Regions from separate parts of the Cupriavidus sp. 09_S30 genome, predicted to be linked through region 3. Evidence: predicted binding sites of a transcription regulator. Region 3 holds the regulator's gene; each other region holds the start of a gene.
What was found. The regulator FNR, encoded in region 3, switches genes on or off when oxygen is low (the NO sensors DNR and NnrR bind a similar motif). The targets are predictions, from matches to a motif close to TTGATNNNNATCAA.

Region 1 (4,458 bases), 2.1 Mb from region 3:
CACAGCAGATGCTGAGCCAAGCGGCAGAGACTGCGCATGCCCACGTTGAAGAACAGAACGCCGGTCTCTTGGGAGAGCATGCGGGGAAGAGCTTCTTTGCGGCATTCGCAGCCGGCTTGGTCAGGGGCGATGGCTTTTTCCAGTCACTGGTGGCGGGCGGACAAGGTGTCCTGACCGGCCGTGTGGCTGAGTCGCTTGCGGAGAAAATGGGCATTGACCCGGGCACTGCGGCCACCGTGGCCGCAGCCGCTACCCCGTATCTGGTGGCGTTCCTGAAAGAAAAGCTCGCCTGAGTCCAGCCACGCAGGCAAGCCAAAGCAAAAAAGCCGCGAACCCTTACGGGAACGCGGCTTTCGCTTGAATCTGGTGGCGAATCAGGGACTCGAACCCCGGACCTGCGGATTATGATTCCGTCGCTCTAACCAACTGAGCTAATTCGCCTTGCAACCTGCTTTTTCCGAAGAGGCACCGAACGTCTGATCGACGTGGCAGCCACCCAGGGCCCGAATCATGCGCAAAGTGCGCGCGCGTGTCAAGACTTTGCGTGAGTTATAGGGGAAGCGTGTGGTCGCGCCCGGCCTCCGCGTAGCTGCCCGCGCCAAAGCGCTTGCGCAGCGCACGGGCGGCATTCAGGAGCGGGCCATCCGCCACTTCTACAACGCGATGCAGGTAGTTTTCGCTGGCCTCCAGCAAGGCGAGGTAGATGTCGCGGCACATGATCCGTGCGATGCGGCCTGGCCAGTCCAGCGGCAGCAGCTTCTCGGGCAGGTTGGGGTCGCGCAACAGCACGCGCCGGTACTCATGCACCAGCAGGGTCCTCACGAAGAAGGCGTCGGCCGGTGCCAGGCGAGCGGCCTCTTCCTGCATGGGCGAGAAGCGGCGCAGCAAGGCCTGCCAGGCGCTGGCCACGTCGCCCAGGCGGAAGGTCTGGTGCATCAGCGCCTGCAGCGGCGTGAGCGAGAAGGCTTCCAGGCTGTGTGCCTCCATCACGGCCACATAGTCCTGCGCGTGCGCTGCGTGGATGATCTCCAGCAGTGAGGCCGGGTCGGCGTTGGGATGCGCGTAGACGCCCGCGGCGATGGCGCCAAAGCCTTCCCACAGCAGCTCGCGCTTCAAGTGCTGCCGGATCGTGGCGCGCGCGTCACTGCGCACGAACACCAGCGTCCAGCGGCCGTCCCAGTCGGGGGCCTCGCCGGCGTAGATGCGCTTGCCGGCATGCACCATGCGGAGCAGCCCGGCTTCCGACAGGCCGTAGTAGCTGCGCCGCCCGATGCGCGTGGCGTTGAGCCAGTCGTCGGCGGCCAGGCGGAAGGTGGCCGTGCGCACCAGCCGGTCGTTGATGCCGAACGGTGCCGCCAGCCGGATCAGGCTGCCCAGCCAGATGGCCTGCGGCCGCGGCGTCACTACGTCGCCGTACAACGTCACCAGCATGGAATTGGCGCCAAGCTTCAGGCCTCGCGTCAGCCGCTTGACCTGTGCTGAAACCTGCTCAGCGTCGGGACCTGTCGCCATTGCGGGCCTCGAAAGTGATACACAAACGTCGATTGTTTGAATCAAATTGTATCACTATGATCCATCTCAACCGATGAAGTTGATGCAGATCAAGACCTGACGGTGGGGAGCAGAAGATGTACGCACAGTTGGTGGAAACAGGGGCAACGCGGCTCCGCGCGATGGAAGAGATGGACCCGCAGGAGCGTGAGTTCCAGGCGCGCGTGGATGCCGGCATCAAGATCGAAGCCAAGGATTGGATGCCCGAGGCCTATCGCAAGACGCTGGTCCGCCAGATCTCGCAGCACGCGCATTCGGAGATCGTGGGGCAGTTGCCCGAGGGGAACTGGGTCACGCGTGCACCATCGCTGGAACGCAAGGCCGTCCTGCTCGCCAAGATCCAGGACGAGGCCGGCCACGGGCTCTATCTCTATAGCGCGGCGGAAACGCTCGGCGTGTCACGCGACCAGCTGCTGGACGACCTGCACGCCGGCAAGGCCAAGTACTCGAGCATCTTCAACTACCCGACGCTGAACTGGGCCGATATCGGTGCCATCGGCTGGCTGGTGGATGGCTCTGCCATCATCAACCAGGTGCCGCTGTGCCGCTGCTCCTTCGGTCCCTATGCCCGCGCGATGGTGCGCGTGTGCAAGGAAGAGTCGTTCCACCAGCGCCAGGGCTACGACATCCTGCTCGCCCTGTGCCGCGGCACGGCGGAGCAGAAGCAGATGGCGCAGGATGCGCTGAACCGCTGGTGGTGGCCGGCGCTGATGATGTTCGGCCCGTCGGACGCGGATTCGCCCAACAGTGCGCAATCCATGCAATGGCGCATCAAGCTGTTCTCCAATGACGAGTTGCGCCAGAAGATGGTCGACCAGACCGTGCCGCAGGCTGAGTACCTGGGCCTGACCATTCCCGATCCGGACCTCAGCTGGAACGAGGAGCGTGGCCACTACGATTTCGGCGCCATCAACTGGGACGAGTTCTACAACGTCCTGCGCGGCAACGGCCCTTGCAACCGCGAACGCTTGCGCACCCGCGTGAAGGCATGGGAAGACGGCGCGTGGTTCCGCGAGGCGCTGGTCGTCCACGCAGACCGGCAGGCACAGCGCGCCGCCGCCTGAACACCAGGGCGCCACGTGCGCCGCCAACCACCGCAAACGAGACAGGAGAGTTGCCATGAAAGAGTGGCCGCTTTGGGAGATCTTTATCCGCAGCCAGCACGGCCTGGCCCACAAGCACGTGGGAAGCCTGCATGCGCCGGACGGCGAAATGGCCATCAACAATGCGCGCGACGTTTATACGCGGCGCAATGAGGGCGTCAGCGTCTGGGTGGTCAAGGCCGGCGACGTCGTCGCCAGCAGTCCTGGCGACAAGGGGCCTCTGTTCGAGCCCGCCAACAGCAAGATCTACCGGCATCCGACCTTCTTCCCGATGCCGGAAGAGGTCAAGCACATCTAGTTTTACGCGCAAGGAACGCTCCACCATGGACCACCACAAGCTCGAATACCTGCTCCGCCTCGGCGACACCACGCTGGTGCTGGGCCAGCGCCTGTCGGAATGGTGCGGCCGCGGCCCCGCGCTGGAAGAGGACATTGCGCTGACCAATGTGGCGCTGGACCTGATCGGCCAGACCCGCTTGTGGCTGGGCTATGCCGCCGAGGTGGAAGGCGCGGGCCGCAGCGCGGACCAACTCGCCTACCTGCGCGATGCGCACCAGTTCCGCAACCTGCTGCTGGTGGAACAGCCCAACGGCAGCTATGCCGATACGCTGGCCAGGCAGTTCCTGTTCGACACCTGGCATTACTTCGTGCTGGAAGGCCTGCAGCAATCGACCGATGCCCGCATCGCCGAGATCGCTGCCAAGTCGTTGAAGGAAGTGAGCTACCACGTGCGGCGCAGCGCCGACCTGGTGGTGCGCCTGGGTGATGGCACCGAAGAGAGCCATCGCCGCATGCAGGACGCGATCGACGACCTCTGGATGTACACGGGCGAGCTGTTCGAGTCCGATGCGGCCGACGCCGCGCTGGTTGCGCAAGGCGTTGCCGTCGATCCGGCGTCGCTGGCCGAGCCGTGGCTGCGCCACGTCGGCGAAGTGCTCGATGAAGCCACGCTGCGCCGGCCCGCGGACGGCTGGGCGCAAAGCGGTGGCCGCCATGGGCGCCATACCGAACACCTTGGCTACCTGCTGGCCGAGATGCAGTTCCTGCAGCGCGCCTATCCCGGCGCGCAGTGGTGAGCATCATGACGGCGCCAAGCACAGAGCGCGCGGCCGTCGAACAGGTCTGGGCCTGGCTCGACAAGGTGCCCGATCCGGAGATCCCGGTGATCTCGGTGGTGGACCTGGGCATCGTACGGGCGGTGGCGTGGGAAGGCGAAGCGTGCGTCATCACCATCACGCCGACGTATTCCGGCTGCCCGGCGATGACGGCGATCCGCGCGGATATCGAGCGCACGCTGGCCGCGCACGGGGTCGATCACGTCAGCGTGCAGACGCGCCTGGCGCCGGCCTGGACCACCGACTGGATGAGCCCGCGCGGCAAGGCCAACCTGAGCGGCTACGGCATCGCGCCGCCCGCCCAGCAGGTGATCGATATCAGCGGCATCAGCCGCAAGGCATCGCCTGCACTGGTGGTGACGTGTCCCCACTGCGGTTCGCGGCACACACGCCTGGTCAGCCAGTTCGGCTCGACCGCATGCAAGGCCCTGTATCGCTGCGGCGAGTGCAGGGAGCCGTTCGACTACTTCAAGGCTCACTAGGAAGAGGTACGAGATGAGCAGATTCCATGAGCTGACCGTGACCACGGTCAGGCGCGAAACGCGTGACGCCGTGGCGGTGACGTTCGCCGTGCCGGAAGAACTGGCGGAGACCTTTCGCTACGTACAGGGCCAGCATCTCACGCTGCGCGCGGGCATCGACGGCGAGGACGTGCGCCGCTCCTACTCGATCTGCTCGGCAGTGCAGGA
Region 2 (4,458 bases), on a different contig from region 3:
ACCGTGACTGGGCTCAATGTCGCGGTATAGCTGGTAGGTGCGACGGTACCGCTCCCTGCGCCGGCACCGGAGCCGCTACCGCTACCGCTACCGCTGCCGGTACCGCTACTGCTGCTGCTGGCGGCGGCGTTGGAACCGGCACTGTCACCACCGCCGCCTCCGCCGCCACAGGCGGCCAGAACGAATGCCGCCACGCAAATCAGCCAGGCTGACCCGAGCCTCCTCACCATGGTGCCGCTCCCTTGTTCTTCTTCTTTCGTACTCTCAGGCTAGGCGCTACGCGCGTCCGCATGTACCGAACAGAAGGTTGAGGCCCGGGCTCGGCCAGCAGCGCCAAGGCTGTGCGCCCGCAGATTTCTTCATTCCTTTGGCTGAGCTGCAAGGCGTGGCGCGCCACTTTTCTTCATCCCCACCCAGCCGTCCAGCCGAGTCCGCGAAGACCGCGCGAAGTCCGCGAAATGCGCTGCGCGGCGTGTTCACGCAAGCAGGCGCCGCCTTGACATCGGGCGCGCTTCTCACCTACCCTCCATGCACTCATCCTCTTCCGGCATGATGACCCGACCGAACCACCTCTCCCGCCACGCTTCCGGTGCCCTGCGCACCGAGGTGTCCGCGCGCGTGCTGGTGGCGGCCCTGGCCTCGTGCCGCGCCCTGCGCGCTTCCTCGCTAGCGCTACGCCTACCGACCGGTTGCCGGGCCTAGTGCCCCGTGGCAGTTCGGCAGCCTCGCGCCACCCTTTTGCGTTTTTCCCTTTGTGTATCGCATCTTCCCGCGAGGAAGGAGATCGTCCATGCTGTCCAATCCCGCCGTCAAATACCGCCCCGCCGCCACCGTCGACCTGCCTGACCGCACCTGGCCCAACCGCACCATCACGCACGCTCCGCAATGGATGAGCACCGACCTGCGCGACGGCAACCAGGCGCTGATCGAGCCGATGGACGCGCAGCGCAAGCTGCGCTTCTTCGAACAACTGGTGAAGATCGGCCTGAAGCAGATCGAGGTGGCCTTCCCCGCGGCATCGCAGACCGACTTCGACTTCGTGCGCATGCTGATCGAGGAGGACCGCATTCCCGCGGACGTGACCATCGTGGTGCTGACGCAGTCGCGCGATGACCTGATCCGCCGCACTGTCGAGTCGGTCCGTGGCGCGCGGCGCGCGGTGGTCCACCTGTACAACCCGATCGCGCCGGCGTGGCGCCGCATCGTCTTCAATGCCAGCCGCGAGGAGATCAAGGAAGTGGCGCTGGCCGGTACGCGCCTGATCCGCGAGCTGACGGATGCGATGCCGGAGACGGCCTGGACCTACGAGTATTCGCCCGAGACCTTCAGCCTGGCCGAGCTGGACTACGCACTGGAAGTGTCCGATGCGGTCTCGGCAATCTGGGAGCCCGGCCCCGCGCGCCCGATGATCCTGAATCTGCCGACCACGGTGGAATGCAGCACGCCCAATATCTTCGCCGACCAGGTCGAATGGATGCACCGCCATCTGGCGCGCCGCGAGCACATCGTGCTCTCGGTGCATCCCCACAATGACCGTGGCACCGCGGTGGCCGCAGCCGAACTGGCGGTGATGGCTGGCGCAGACCGTGTTGAAGGCTGCCTGTTCGGCAACGGCGAGCGCACCGGCAACGTGGACCTCGTCACGCTCGCGCTCAATCTCTATACGCAGGGTGTTTCGCCCGGGCTCGACTTCTCCGACATCGACGAAGTCCGTCAGTGCGTGGAGCACTGCAACCAGCTGCCCGTGCATCCGCGCCACCCTTATGTCGGCGACCTGGTCTTCACGGCCTTCTCCGGTTCGCACCAGGACGCCATCCGCAAGGGCTTCGCCCAGCAGAAGGCCGATGCGATCTGGGAAGTGCCCTACCTGCCGATCGACCCTGCGGACCTCGGCCGCAGCTACGACGCCGTGATCCGCGTCAACAGCCAGTCCGGCAAGGGTGGCATGGCCTATCTGCTCGAACAGGTGCACGGCATCTATATGCCGCGCCGGCTGCAGATCGAGTTCAGCCGCGCCGTGCAGCGCATGACCGACGAGACCGGACTCGAAGCGAGCGCCGACGACCTCTATGCGCTGTTCCGCAGCGAGTACCTGGACCAGCGGTCGCCGCTGGTGTATGTGTCGCACCGGATGGTGTCGGACGCCGGCGCGCGGGTCGAGATCGAGATGACACTGCAGCGCGACGGCGAGGCTCGCCGCGTGCGCGGCAGCGGCAATGGCCCGATCGATGCCGTGGTGAATGCGCTCGCCACCGAGCTCGGCACGACGGTGCGCGTGATGGATTACCACGAACACGCGATGACGCCCGGCGCAAGCGCGAACGCGGCCTGCTATGTGGAAGTGCGTGTCGGCGATTCGGCCACCGGCTTCGGCGCCGGTGTCGACGCCAGCCTGGTGACGGCCTCGCTCAAGGCCGTGCTGTCGGGTGTCAACCGCCACCTGGCCGCAGGCGCGGCAGGCGCGATGTGTGCGGACACGGCGGCCCAAACCCGCGAGACAGCCACGGCCTGACGGCCGCAAAAGAAGGCCGGTGCGCCCCGCCCCCACGGGGCGCACCGGGAAAGACGCCCTTGCGGACATCCACGACATGCTCGTTGCATAGACCGTGCGCATAGCGTAAAGGCAGGCGCAGCGCAGCGCCACGAAGGATTCCGCATGTGCATAGACGCACCGCACGCGATGCGCGTTCGCATGCGCGCGCGACTGCGCTCCGCTCTTCTTGTTTTGGGTCAAGGCCAAAAAGAGTGGCCTCGTTCACACTGTCTTCGACATTGGGCCGAGCCGATCGGCCACAGCGACTTTAGAGACCTGAAGCAAGAAGACCATGACTTTGAGAAATCCCCTTCCGACACGAGCCGCCTGCATCGCCCTTGCCGCGCTGTCCCTGTGCGCCGCCGCACCCGCCTCCGCCGCCGATACCGAGCCGGAAGGCAACTGGATGGTGCGCATGCGCGGCACCTATCTGAAGATGGACAATTCGTCGGACCCGATCGGCGGCGTCGGCGCGCACGACCGCGCGACGGTCAACAACAAGTGGATCCCGGAACTCGACGTCACCTACTTCATCACGCCACACTTCGCCACGGAACTGGTGCTGACCGTGCCGCAGTCGCAAGACGTCTATCTCGATGGCAGCAAGATCGGCTCGTTCAAGCACCTGCCTCCCTCGATCATGCTGCAGTACCACCTGCAGCCTGAGGGCACCTTCCGTCCGTACCTGGGCGTGGGCCTGAACGTTACGCGCATCTGGGGCGCGGATCTCGCCGGCGGCCTGGCGCTCGACAAGTGGAGCGTGGGTCCGGCCCTGCAGGTCGGCATGGACTACAGGCTGAGCAAGCACTGGTTCCTGAACGCCGACATCAAGAAGATCTGGATCTCCAGCGACATCAAGTCCAACGGCACCAAGGTCTCGGCCGTCAGCCTCGATCCGTGGCTGTTCAGCATGGGCGTGGGCTACCGCTTCTGATCGCACCACGGACACCGCGCCATGCGGCCCGCTTGCGCGCCGGCGTGATCCCCGTGATCCTCGCCTGCGGCGCAGGTGCTGGTCCTGTCTTTGGATTCTTGGCGGACGGCGGCAGGCTCCGCCCGCCGCCGCCTCAGCGCCTCAACGCCTCAGCGGAAAGCCGGCTCGTCGAAGCTGCGCAGCTTGCGCGAATGCAACTGGTCCACGCCATTCTCACGCAGGATGCGGATCGCCTCCAGGCCGATCGTCATGTGCTGGCTGACGCGCTGGCGGTAGAAGGCGTTGGCCATGCCGCGCAGCTTGAGCTCGCCATGCAGCGGCTTGTCCGACACGCACAGCAGCGTGCCGTAGGGCACGCGCAGCCGGAAGCCGTTGGCGGCCACCGTGGCGCTCTCCATGTCGATGGCGATCGCGCGTGACTGGTTGAAGCGCGCATACAGCGTCTTGGACTTCAATTCCCAGTTGCGGTCGTCGGTCGACACGACCGTGCCGGTGCGCATGCGCGTCTTCATCTCGGTGCCCGACAGCCCGGTCACGCGCGCCACGGCCTCCTGCAGTGCCACCTGGATCTCGGCGATGGGCGGCACCGGCACCCAGGGCGGCAGGTCCTGGTCGAGCACGTGGTCGTCCCGTACGTAGGCATGGGCCAGCACGTAGTCGCCTAGCTGCTGCGAGCGGCGCAGGCCGCCGCAGTGGCCGACCATCAGCCAGCAATGCGGGCGCAGCACCGCCAGGTGGTCGGTCATGGTCTTGGCATTGGACGGGCCCACGCCGATATTGACCAGGGTCACGCCCAGCTTGTCGCCCCGCACCAGGTGGTAGGCCGGCATCTGCGGCAGCGCGCGCGGGCGGCCGGCGTCGTCCGGCACCGGGCTGCCGCGCTCCTGCACCACATCGCCGGGCTCGACGAAGCTCACGTAGTCATCGCCCGCGTCGTCCGGCGGCGCTGCCATCCAGGAGCGGCCCAGTTCGATGAACTCGTCGACGTAGC
Region 3 (4,458 bases):
ACACCTTCCATTGCTTGCGTCTCGGGATGTTGTATTTCTTGTACCTGCTGTATTGCCTGTCGTTGCTCGATGACCTGGATTTCCGCGACCTCCTCAGCGTCCCGCGGCACGGCGGCCAGCACCTCGTCCGCTGCCTGCGCCTCCGGGACGCCCTGCGGCTCGATCGGCTCGGCACCATCTTCCGGCGCCACCTGCTGCGCGTTGGCAGCCTCGCTGGCCGGCGCACCTTCCAGCATGGCCGGCGCGAGTGCCCCGCGCTCCACGTTCACTGCAGCCTGGCCCAGCGCCTCGAAATCGATGTCCTGCTGATCCAGCAGCGCGGCCTGAATCTGCGCCTGCGCATCCTCGAGCTGGGGCAGTTCATCCAGCGTGCGCAGCCCCAGATCGTCCAGGAATGCCTTGGTGGTCGCATACAGGGCCGGCCGACCCGGAACATCGCGGTGACCGATCACTTCGATCCACTCACGGTCCTCGAGCCGCTTGATCACTTCGGTGCTGACCGTGACACCGCGGATCTCCTCGATGTCGCCACGCGTGACGGGCTGCCGGTAAGCGATGATGGCCAGCGTCTCCATGACCGCACGCGAATATTTGGGCGGTTTTTCCGGATTCAGGCGATCCAGGTATTCCCGCATTCCCGGCCGGCTCTGGAAGCGCCAACCGCTGGCCAGGGCCACCAGCTCCACGCCGCGCTGCTGCCAGTCCTGGCGCAGCTCTTCCAGCAGCACACGAATGGTATCGGCGCCCACCTCATCGGCAAACAGGCGGCGCAGGTCGGCAACACGCAAGGGCTCCTGCGCACAGATCAGCGCGGTCTCGAGGACGATTTTCGCCTCTTGGGTATTCATATATGGATGTGTGCAGCCTGTCTTTGCACCTGCCTCCGGCAGACGCCAGAGGTTTCGGGAATTTCGGATTCAGCGAGGCCGAAGCGCCATCGCCATCTCATTGTGCGGCCGGCCGGCATGCCATCCGCATGAAAGCCGCGCGCCCATCTTGTTCTGCTTCGGGTTGCCGGGTCAGTCCGGCGGAGAATTGCCCTGCCGCCGGCATCGGCGCCGACCGTAAGGCCTCTTGCGTCGCGCTGCCCTTCTGGAGCAGCGACATGGCACGAAATGGCTGAACCCTTTCGGCCGCAAGAACGATGCAGTCAACCGCACGGCGTACGCGTTTCCCGCAACACAATGCCAAGCCGGTCTTTTGAACCGGATCTTTTCAACCGGAGTGGCTTGCTGCGAGGGGGCCCGGCCGCCAGGAGCATCCTGCCCGGCAAGGCAATCCGGCCAGCATGTGATGCTGCCCGGCGAGACCGCGGCTGCGCCAGCGCGATACTGCAATTCTGCCGATTGTATGGCATTCCGGGCCGGCGCTGCAACCGCCCCGTCGGTGGGATGCGCCCGCCACTTCGGCCGGCACGAGCCGCATCGGCCACCCACCACGGTGTCGGCTCAGAAGACGACGCAGAAACCGTGCTCGGCGAGGGTGTGCGGCAAGACCGCGGCCCGGGCCAGACCGGCCACGCCGAATGCCGTCACCGCCACGCCGGCGCTGGCGCGCACCCAGGGCCGGCGCGACCACTGCCGCAACAGGCCCGATAGGCCTGACAGCATCAGCAGGTTGGGCAAGGTGCCAAGACCGAACACGCCCATGAGCAAGCCCCCCGACAAAGCGTTGCCCGCAAGCAACGACAAGGCCAGCGCACCATAGACCATGCCGCACGGCACCAGCCCCCACGCCAGGCCGATGCCGAAGCGGCGCAACAGCCGCCCGCGGCCGGCCACGAGCGGCGTGCTGGCCGGCTGGCGCGCGCGTGTGGCGGCGCCCAGCCTTCGCGCGACACCGCCGGCAACCCGCGCCGCCAGCCGCTCCAGAACCGCGAACTGTGGCGTGCGCCCGCCCAGCAGCCAGAGCCCCGACAGCACCAGCATCAGGCTGCCGGCAATGAAGAGCGCGCGCTGCACGGGCAGATAGTCGGCACGCCACGCCCCGGCGCCGACCGCGCCAAGCGCCGCGCCCAGCAACATATAGGTAGAGACGCGGCCCACGTGCATCGCCAGTTGCTCGCACAGCCAGTCGCGTGGCCTGCGCAGCACTGCAACGGGGATGCCCTCGCGCCGCTGCTCGACGGCAAGCGCAATGCCGCCGCACATCGCAGCGCAGTGCACGCCACCCAGCAAGGCCAGCAGAAATACGCTGAAAAACACTGCGACAGTCAACTTTCACTCCCCTTCAGATCGCTACGCACAGTAAAATGCATTTATTGTGCCCTCGCAGCTTACTTAAACAGGCCCCCAATTGCTCAATTCCATTCCCGTCACCGCAATGTCGCCCCGTTGCTCGTCCTGCTCGCTGGGGCATCTGTGCGTACCGGTCGGCATGAATCGCAATGACGTTGAGAAGATCGATTCGCTGGTCAAGGAGCGCGTGCGAGTCCACAAGGGCGAGACCCTCTATCGGCTGGGCGAGCCCCTCAGCGCGGTCTACGCCGTGCGCTTCGGCACGCTGAAGACGCATGTGACGATGGAGGACGGCCGCTCCCAGATCACCGGCTTCCACCTCCCCGGCGAGGTCGTCGGCCTCGACGGCCTGGGCGAGATGCAGCATGCCTCCGATGCCACGGCGCTGGAAGACACCGAGGTCTGCGTGATGCGCTTCCAGGACTTGCAGACACTGTCGGCCGACGTGCCCTCCCTGCAGCAGCAGTTCCTGCGACTGATGAGCAAGGAGATCACGCAGGACCAGGTCATGCTGCTCACGCTGGGCTCGATGCGCGCCGAAGAGCGCCTCGCCGCCTTCCTCGTCAACCTGTCCGAGCGCCTGTCCGAACGCGGCTACTCGTCCACCGAGTTCGTGCTGCGCATGAGCCGCGAGGAAATCGGCAGCTATCTCGGCCTGAAGCTCGAGACGGTCAGCCGGCTGTTCTCCCGTTTCGCCGAAGCCGGCCTGATCCAGATCCGCCAGCGCCACGTCAAGCTGGTCGACGTGCCCGGCATCAAGCAAGTCTACGGCAAGGCCTGCTGAGGCGGCGACCGCCGCAGGCGCGGCAGGCCGCCGCCCGCGGCAAGCCATATCGCGCCACCCGCGGCCGGCGCCCGTCATCGCCTACTCCAGTTCGTCGGTATCGCTCAGGCGGATCGGCATCGTGTAGAGCGTCAACGCGCTAGACAGGGCGCACAACAGCCACGCCAGCAGGAATCCGATCGTATAGACGGCCTCGCGCGAGGCCTCGATGGGCCGGCCGAACAGGCTGAGGTCGCTCGGGTCCACCAGCGAGAACACCACCGCGGTCGCCAGCCCGCCGACCAAGAAGGCCGGCCACAGTACCCACATCAGCCAGCGCGCCCTCATGGCCGCCCCGCTGCCGGCGCCATCGCCGCCCGTTGCGGCCCCTGCCGCTCCACCACCAGGCCATGTTGCTTCACGCCCTCGACGATGGGCTTGTCCGGATGGCTCATGGCCAGCCAGATGGTGAAGCCACAGGCCACCATCGCCGCCAGCGGGCCGCTCATGAGCAGCCACGGCCAGGGTTCCTTCCACCAGGGATTGCTTTGTTGCTTCATCAAGCGGGCCTCCGTAGTCGGTTGTCGGCTGGGTCCTTGCATGGAAACGCTCACTGCTTTCATTCGGCAAGGGCAGTGCTGCCGCCCTTGCCTGTCTGCTACCCCTGCGCGAGGCTACAGGTCGCGCGGCACGATGAAGCTGGTCGACTGGCTGATCTCGACTTCGCGCTCACCCTCGCCCTTCACCGTCACGTTGATCTTGTGCGTGCCCTGGCGCGCCTCCTCGATCGGCACCCGCACGCGAATCGGCAGCAGCCGGTTCGAGGTCGGCGCGATCTCGCCGATGACGCCGTCGTACTCCACCGTCATGTGGCCAAGCTCGGCACTGTCCGCGCGGATGGCGATGCGCATCGGCGACTCGCTGGTGTTGATCACCTGCAGGCGGTAGACGTTCTCGATCCAGCGCCCTTCCACTTCGCGCCCGAGGGCGCCGCGGTCGCGGATGATGTCGACCTTGAGCGGGGTACGCAACATCAGCGACACCGCGAAGCCGGCCAGCAGCGCGAACCAGATCGCTGTGTAGATCATCACGCGCGGACGCAGCAGGCGCGCGCGCGCCGACTTGGCCGTCAGGCCCTTGCGCATCGCGTTCTCGGACGTGTAGCGGATCAGCCCGCGCGGGTACTCCATCTTGTCCATCACCTGGTTGCAGGCATCGATGCAGGCGCCACAGCCGATGCAATCGTACTGCAGCCCGTCGCGGATATCGATGCCGGTCGGGCAGACCTGCACGCAGATGCTGCAGTTGACGCAGTCACCCAGCCCCGCGGCGCGATGGTCGGCCTTGCGCGAACGGCTGCCGCGCGGATCGCCGCGCCCCGTATCGTAGGTGACCACAAAGGTGTCGCGGTCCACCATCACGCTCTGGAAGCGGGCGTACGGGCACATGTACTTGCAC
Region 4 (4,458 bases), on a different contig from region 3:
CGTGCCATATCGGTCCGGAGGCCCTTTTTGACATTCACGAGAATCTGGTCGTCGCCAGATTCGTAGCCGACGAGCAGGAGCCGCAACCCATTCTCTTTCATCACTTTGAGGGTTGAATAAGGCACGTTCGCTTTGGCATTGCACGACCATGTCACGCCTAGCTTGCCAAGGCCGCGGGCGATCTCTTCGGCTCTCGGTCTGAGGTCGGTGAAGGTATCGTCGTCGAACATGATCTCCTTGACCTCGGGCATGTTGTCCCGGATCCACTTTACTTCTTCGAGAACATGCTCGACCGAGCGCGTGCGATAGCGGTGTCCCCCGACCGTGTGCGGCCAGAGACAAAACGTGCACCTGGATTTGCAGCCTCGCCCCGTGTAGATCGATACATAGGGATGCTTGAGGTAGCCGCTGAAGTAATTCTTGGTCGTCAGGTCGCGCTTATAGACGGGCGCGACAAACGGAAGCTGATCCATGTCTTCCAGAATCGGCCGGGCCTCGTTGTGCATGATGGCGCCGTCGGGCAGGCGATAGCTGAGTCCGAGAATGGACTCGAAGGGAAGCCCCTGCGCGATGTCGCGACATGTGAAGTCGAATTCTTCACGGCACACGAAGTCGAGTGCATCGCTTGCGGTAAGTGAGCCGTGAGGATCAACGGCTACTTTTGCACCGACCATTCCGATGAGGACCGTGGGCTTGCGCCGTTTCAAATGCTCCGCGAATTGAACGTCGCTCGGGAACGACGGTGAGCTCGTATGAATAATGACCAGTTCGTATTGCTCAGCAATGCCAAGGGTCGTTTCCAGCGACAGGCCGTCTGCGGGGGCATCCACGACGCGGCTATCCTCGATCAGCGCAGCGGGCTGGGCAAGCCACGTCGGATACCAGAAAGATCGAATCTCGCGCTTCGTCTGGAAACGTGAACCCGCTCCACCATCGAAGCCGTCATATGAAGGTGCTTGCAGAAACAGCGTTTTCATCAATGTCCTCGAAGAAAGTAGTCGGCTTGACTGCGAGCAGTCACCCGTATGAACTCGCGAGGCATCAGCGATGTCCGCAAGTTGTTCAAATACCTTCAAGAATCTGACAGTCGCCGGATTGCTGCTCTGGACGTGGTCTTCCCTTTGGGACTATCGGGACGGACAAGCAGGATATCGACTCATCATCTTCCTTACAGAGTCCCAAGGCAGCCGAGGTGAAGCAGCGAAGCAGCGGCAGTCACAGGGGAGCAGGATGCGGGTCAAGAATACTACGACTTGCGCTCTCGTCGCGGCGAAAAAATTGGCCCTGACATCGGTTGGTCGGCACGGCGCGATGACATTGACGGTTGGCGGTCACATGAACCTGCTGTAGACGCCACTTTTGAGGAAACGCACACTTCAAGAGGTACGCCAGCCGCGATCGCACGCTGTTCCAGCCGGCATAAGCGAAGCTCTCTGTACTATATTTTGGTGAATCCGCAGCAGGGCTTTCCTTGAGCCGCGCGGCGTGCGACATTGCTTCCAACGGCAAGCCCCGTGCAGTGCCGCGCGCAGCAATCCGGCCGCCGTGGGTGGCCTTGCTGAGCAGCCAGCAGCGGTAGTGACACGGTTTCGCGCGTTCACAGCACTCGGTGCTCCAAAGCAGGAGGTGATGTATGGCGCTAGATCACGACAGCACAGCCGGTGTGCCTGTGGGCAATGGTCGGCACATCAGCCCGGCCGAATTTCTGCTGATGGCAGGCTTTCTCGCCTACCGGGCTCCCCGGGCGGAGGTCGATGCCCGCGCTGCCGCCCGGCGCGTCCTGGATGCCGTTCTCGGCGCCGCGGCAGCTCACGGATTCGCTCATTCGGACACGCTCGAATCGATGATGGCGAGCGCCGAAAAGTCTACGCGCGTGTGGAGACTCGCGGAGCAGGCTACCGCTGCCGTCGGCGATACGATTGCCTACCTGCAAGTGATTCGCGGTGCTGGCGTAACGCTGGAGGTGGACTTTTGAACGCGGCCGTCGACGATTCAGCTGCCGACGTTGACCGTCCGCGCATGGCCGAATCTAGCCCTGGCCGGACACACTCGCCTCGCTTTCGATTTCCTTGCGTAGCATCGCGAAACGCTCCTCGACGTTTTTCCCGAAGAGCGGGTCGTCGCTCGCCGGAATAGCAGCGTCAACTGCTGCCCAATCCTCGGGCGTCAGCATCTGAGCTGCGCGCGGCATTACGTGCCGCTCCTCTGTCGAAAGGTGATTTCGATAATACACAAGGTACATCGCTCCGGCGGCCTCCAGCGCCGCGCGCGAACTTATCACATCTCTTTCAGCCTCATTGAGGCGGTCTGATAGCGCCTCGCCCACCGTGGCAATTACGCGATGTTCCTGCTGGAGCCGGCTAACCACAATCTGCATGCCGGGATCTCGCTCGACGAGCCGTGCGTATGCAATATCCTCACGCGGATGGTGAACGCGATCGCCGAAACTCCGCATGTAATAGATGATAATGCTCATCAAATTGTAATTTGGCCGCTCGCCTCGATCAAATAGAATGACCTGCTCTTCCAAAAGGTCTAGCAGCCGGGCAAAATGAATGTGATCTTCGTGCCATACTGCAAGTGCGGTGTTCACGGCGCGCTCCTTGGAAATGGGTTATGCTCAGGTCGCCTTCGACGCCATATCGAATCGAAGCGGCTTACTTAATACAGTAAGCCGCGATCCAGAGACTGTCATGACATAGATCAAAGGTTCGAGCTTATGTCGTTTGCACTCGTCGTAAGCGGCCGAAAATGGCCGACGCCAGCCGGCGGAGGGAAGGGGGCGGTCGGCGCTTGTGGACCTCTTACGGAGATTCGCGCACCCTAATACGAGCGACCAAGGTCTGGCCTTTTCTGTCGTTGACGCGCTGCTTGCCAGATGATTGAAATGGCCGCAAAGGAAGAGCCGTTCGAGCTATTCGAAGGCGATGCCAGCGCGAACTGGCCAGCGGTCACGCCAGATTATCGATCAGGGGCCTTCACGGCTTTTTGGGTGGTGGTGCGAGGATCCTGCCCCGGCTCAGGGGCGCTCGATACAATTGGCCGATTGTGCGTCCAGTTGATGAATCCATTGATCAATGGGTGCAGTAGTGGATCATCGAGACCGGATAGGTTCAGCGCCGTTGCGTCTAGGTACAGGACCGTCTTTCCGGTGGTGGCGTCGATGGCCTTCAACGTGGCTTCCCACTTATACCCGCCCAACCAGATGCCGTCTGGCTCAACGATAAGAAACGGTCCGATCTCCTTACTCAGGTTATTGAGGCTAACAAGATCCGAAACCCCTGGAACCTTGCTGCCAAGGTTCCTCTCGATAATCATCGCTTCCAACTCATCCTGTGTTACGATTTTCTCAAAGGTATTCATATCCCTGAATGCCGAAATGAAGAAGTTGGTGAAGCGCTTGTCTCGATTTTTGGATTCGATCTTGAGATAGAGCAATCGCTTATAGACCGGATCAAACTTTTCTTCCACCACTACATCACCAGGCTTAAGCATCGAGGCGTTAGCGTAGAGCCCTGTCGCGGGATCCGGCTTCGTGACCTGAAGCGTCGTGTTGCATCCAGCAAGCATTCCAATAAGAATCAGCGTGAAGACAGCGCGCACGATGAACTCCCACTTAGCTGGCCACTAGTCAGTCCGACAGAGGGCGGAGACGAGGGGCGTCGATCAGTCATGCACTTGCGTTATCCGCTTGGCCGCAACGGCTTGCCACTCCGCATGAGCTTAGGATCGGAAGAGCTTCCAGATACATCTCTATTCTTCGCAATCAGCGGTCCGACTGTGTAAATGGCGAAAATTGGGTGCCTACATAATCATTCTCTATCAGATTAAGAACACAATGACCGTTCGGTAACGCACATAGGGAAAGATGGAATGACCATGTTCTCGCGCTACCGGGGCCGGTCCGCGAATATCCGCTCGTGACCGCGAGCGGCCGCAGCATCGGTCTGGATCAGAAGTCCCAATTTGGCCTTAGCTGGCATCGCCAAGAGATCTGCACGTTGCAACCGGGTCAGCCGCACCAACACCACCGTCTCTACCGAAGAGCCGACAACATATCGTTGCCATCGTCTCCATGAGATGTGATCGATGATGCGCGTCATCAACTGCGGCGCAGAACAGGCTAGTAGCAGCAACACTAGGAGGAGAACACTAATGGTGGCGCCCCTCAGGTGCGGTGCAGCAATACCCGTTGCCGCTGGGATCGCATTCGCCTTCCCGCAGGTCTGCCGCGCAGGCTAGGGAAAACTACCTGTGACAAATTGCCGCGCCAGCGCCTAAATTGAATCATCACTATAAGAAGGCGAGAGGAGGCTGGTATGCAAAACTATGACGGTCTTGTGTTCGTAAGCGCCATCGTGCTGGTGTGCATGTATGTCTTCCTCGGCACCCAGATCCAGAGCCGCGCACTGACCTACGCCTCGCCGGCGATCGTCGGTGTTCTCGTCTTCCTGTATT

Region 1: paaA (1,2-phenylacetyl-CoA epoxidase subunit PaaA) is a predicted target of FNR. The motif match lies at 1,592-1,605, and genes of this name have one in related genera.
Region 2: AC1Z3O_RS34500 (OmpW/AlkL family protein) is a predicted target of FNR. The motif match lies at 2,721-2,734, and genes of this name have one in related genera.
Region 4: AC1Z3O_RS30340 (hemerythrin domain-containing protein) is a predicted target of FNR. The motif match lies at 2,694-2,707, and genes of this name have one in related genera.

Annotation. Positions count from the first base shown of each region.
Region 1 is NZ_JBXOWI010000001.1:3,247,616-3,252,073, reverse strand. It holds gene AC1Z3O_RS15235 (hypothetical protein) at 1-293, shown strand, start outside; tRNA gene AC1Z3O_RS15230 (tRNA-Met) at 365-441, opposite strand; gene paaX (phenylacetic acid degradation operon negative regulatory protein PaaX) at 550-1,512, opposite strand; gene paaA (1,2-phenylacetyl-CoA epoxidase subunit PaaA) at 1,629-2,615, shown strand; gene paaB (1,2-phenylacetyl-CoA epoxidase subunit PaaB) at 2,671-2,952, shown strand; gene paaC (1,2-phenylacetyl-CoA epoxidase subunit PaaC) at 2,978-3,730, shown strand; gene paaD (1,2-phenylacetyl-CoA epoxidase subunit PaaD) at 3,736-4,251, shown strand; gene paaE (1,2-phenylacetyl-CoA epoxidase subunit PaaE) at 4,265-4,458, shown strand, end outside.
Region 2 is NZ_JBXOWI010000002.1:3,200,964-3,205,421, reverse strand. It holds gene AC1Z3O_RS34510 (hypothetical protein) at 1-194, opposite strand, end outside; gene leuA (2-isopropylmalate synthase) at 791-2,512, shown strand; gene AC1Z3O_RS34500 (OmpW/AlkL family protein) at 2,826-3,467, shown strand; gene AC1Z3O_RS34495 (AMP nucleosidase) at 3,617-4,458, opposite strand, start outside.
Region 3 is NZ_JBXOWI010000001.1:1,127,111-1,131,568, reverse strand. It holds gene scpB (SMC-Scp complex subunit ScpB) at 1-848, opposite strand, end outside; gene AC1Z3O_RS05285 (sulfite exporter TauE/SafE family protein) at 1,449-2,216, opposite strand; gene fnr (fumarate/nitrate reduction transcriptional regulator Fnr) at 2,296-3,021, shown strand; gene AC1Z3O_RS05275 (hypothetical protein) at 3,103-3,348, opposite strand; gene AC1Z3O_RS05270 (hypothetical protein) at 3,345-3,560, opposite strand; gene ccoG (cytochrome c oxidase accessory protein CcoG) at 3,675-4,458, opposite strand, start outside.
Region 4 is NZ_JBXOWI010000002.1:2,264,820-2,269,277, reverse strand. It holds gene hpnJ (hopanoid biosynthesis associated radical SAM protein HpnJ) at 1-977, opposite strand, end outside; gene AC1Z3O_RS30345 (hypothetical protein) at 1,634-1,975, shown strand; gene AC1Z3O_RS30340 (hemerythrin domain-containing protein) at 2,030-2,593, opposite strand; gene AC1Z3O_RS30335 (hypothetical protein) at 2,962-3,603, opposite strand; gene AC1Z3O_RS30330 (hypothetical protein) at 4,320-4,458, shown strand, end outside.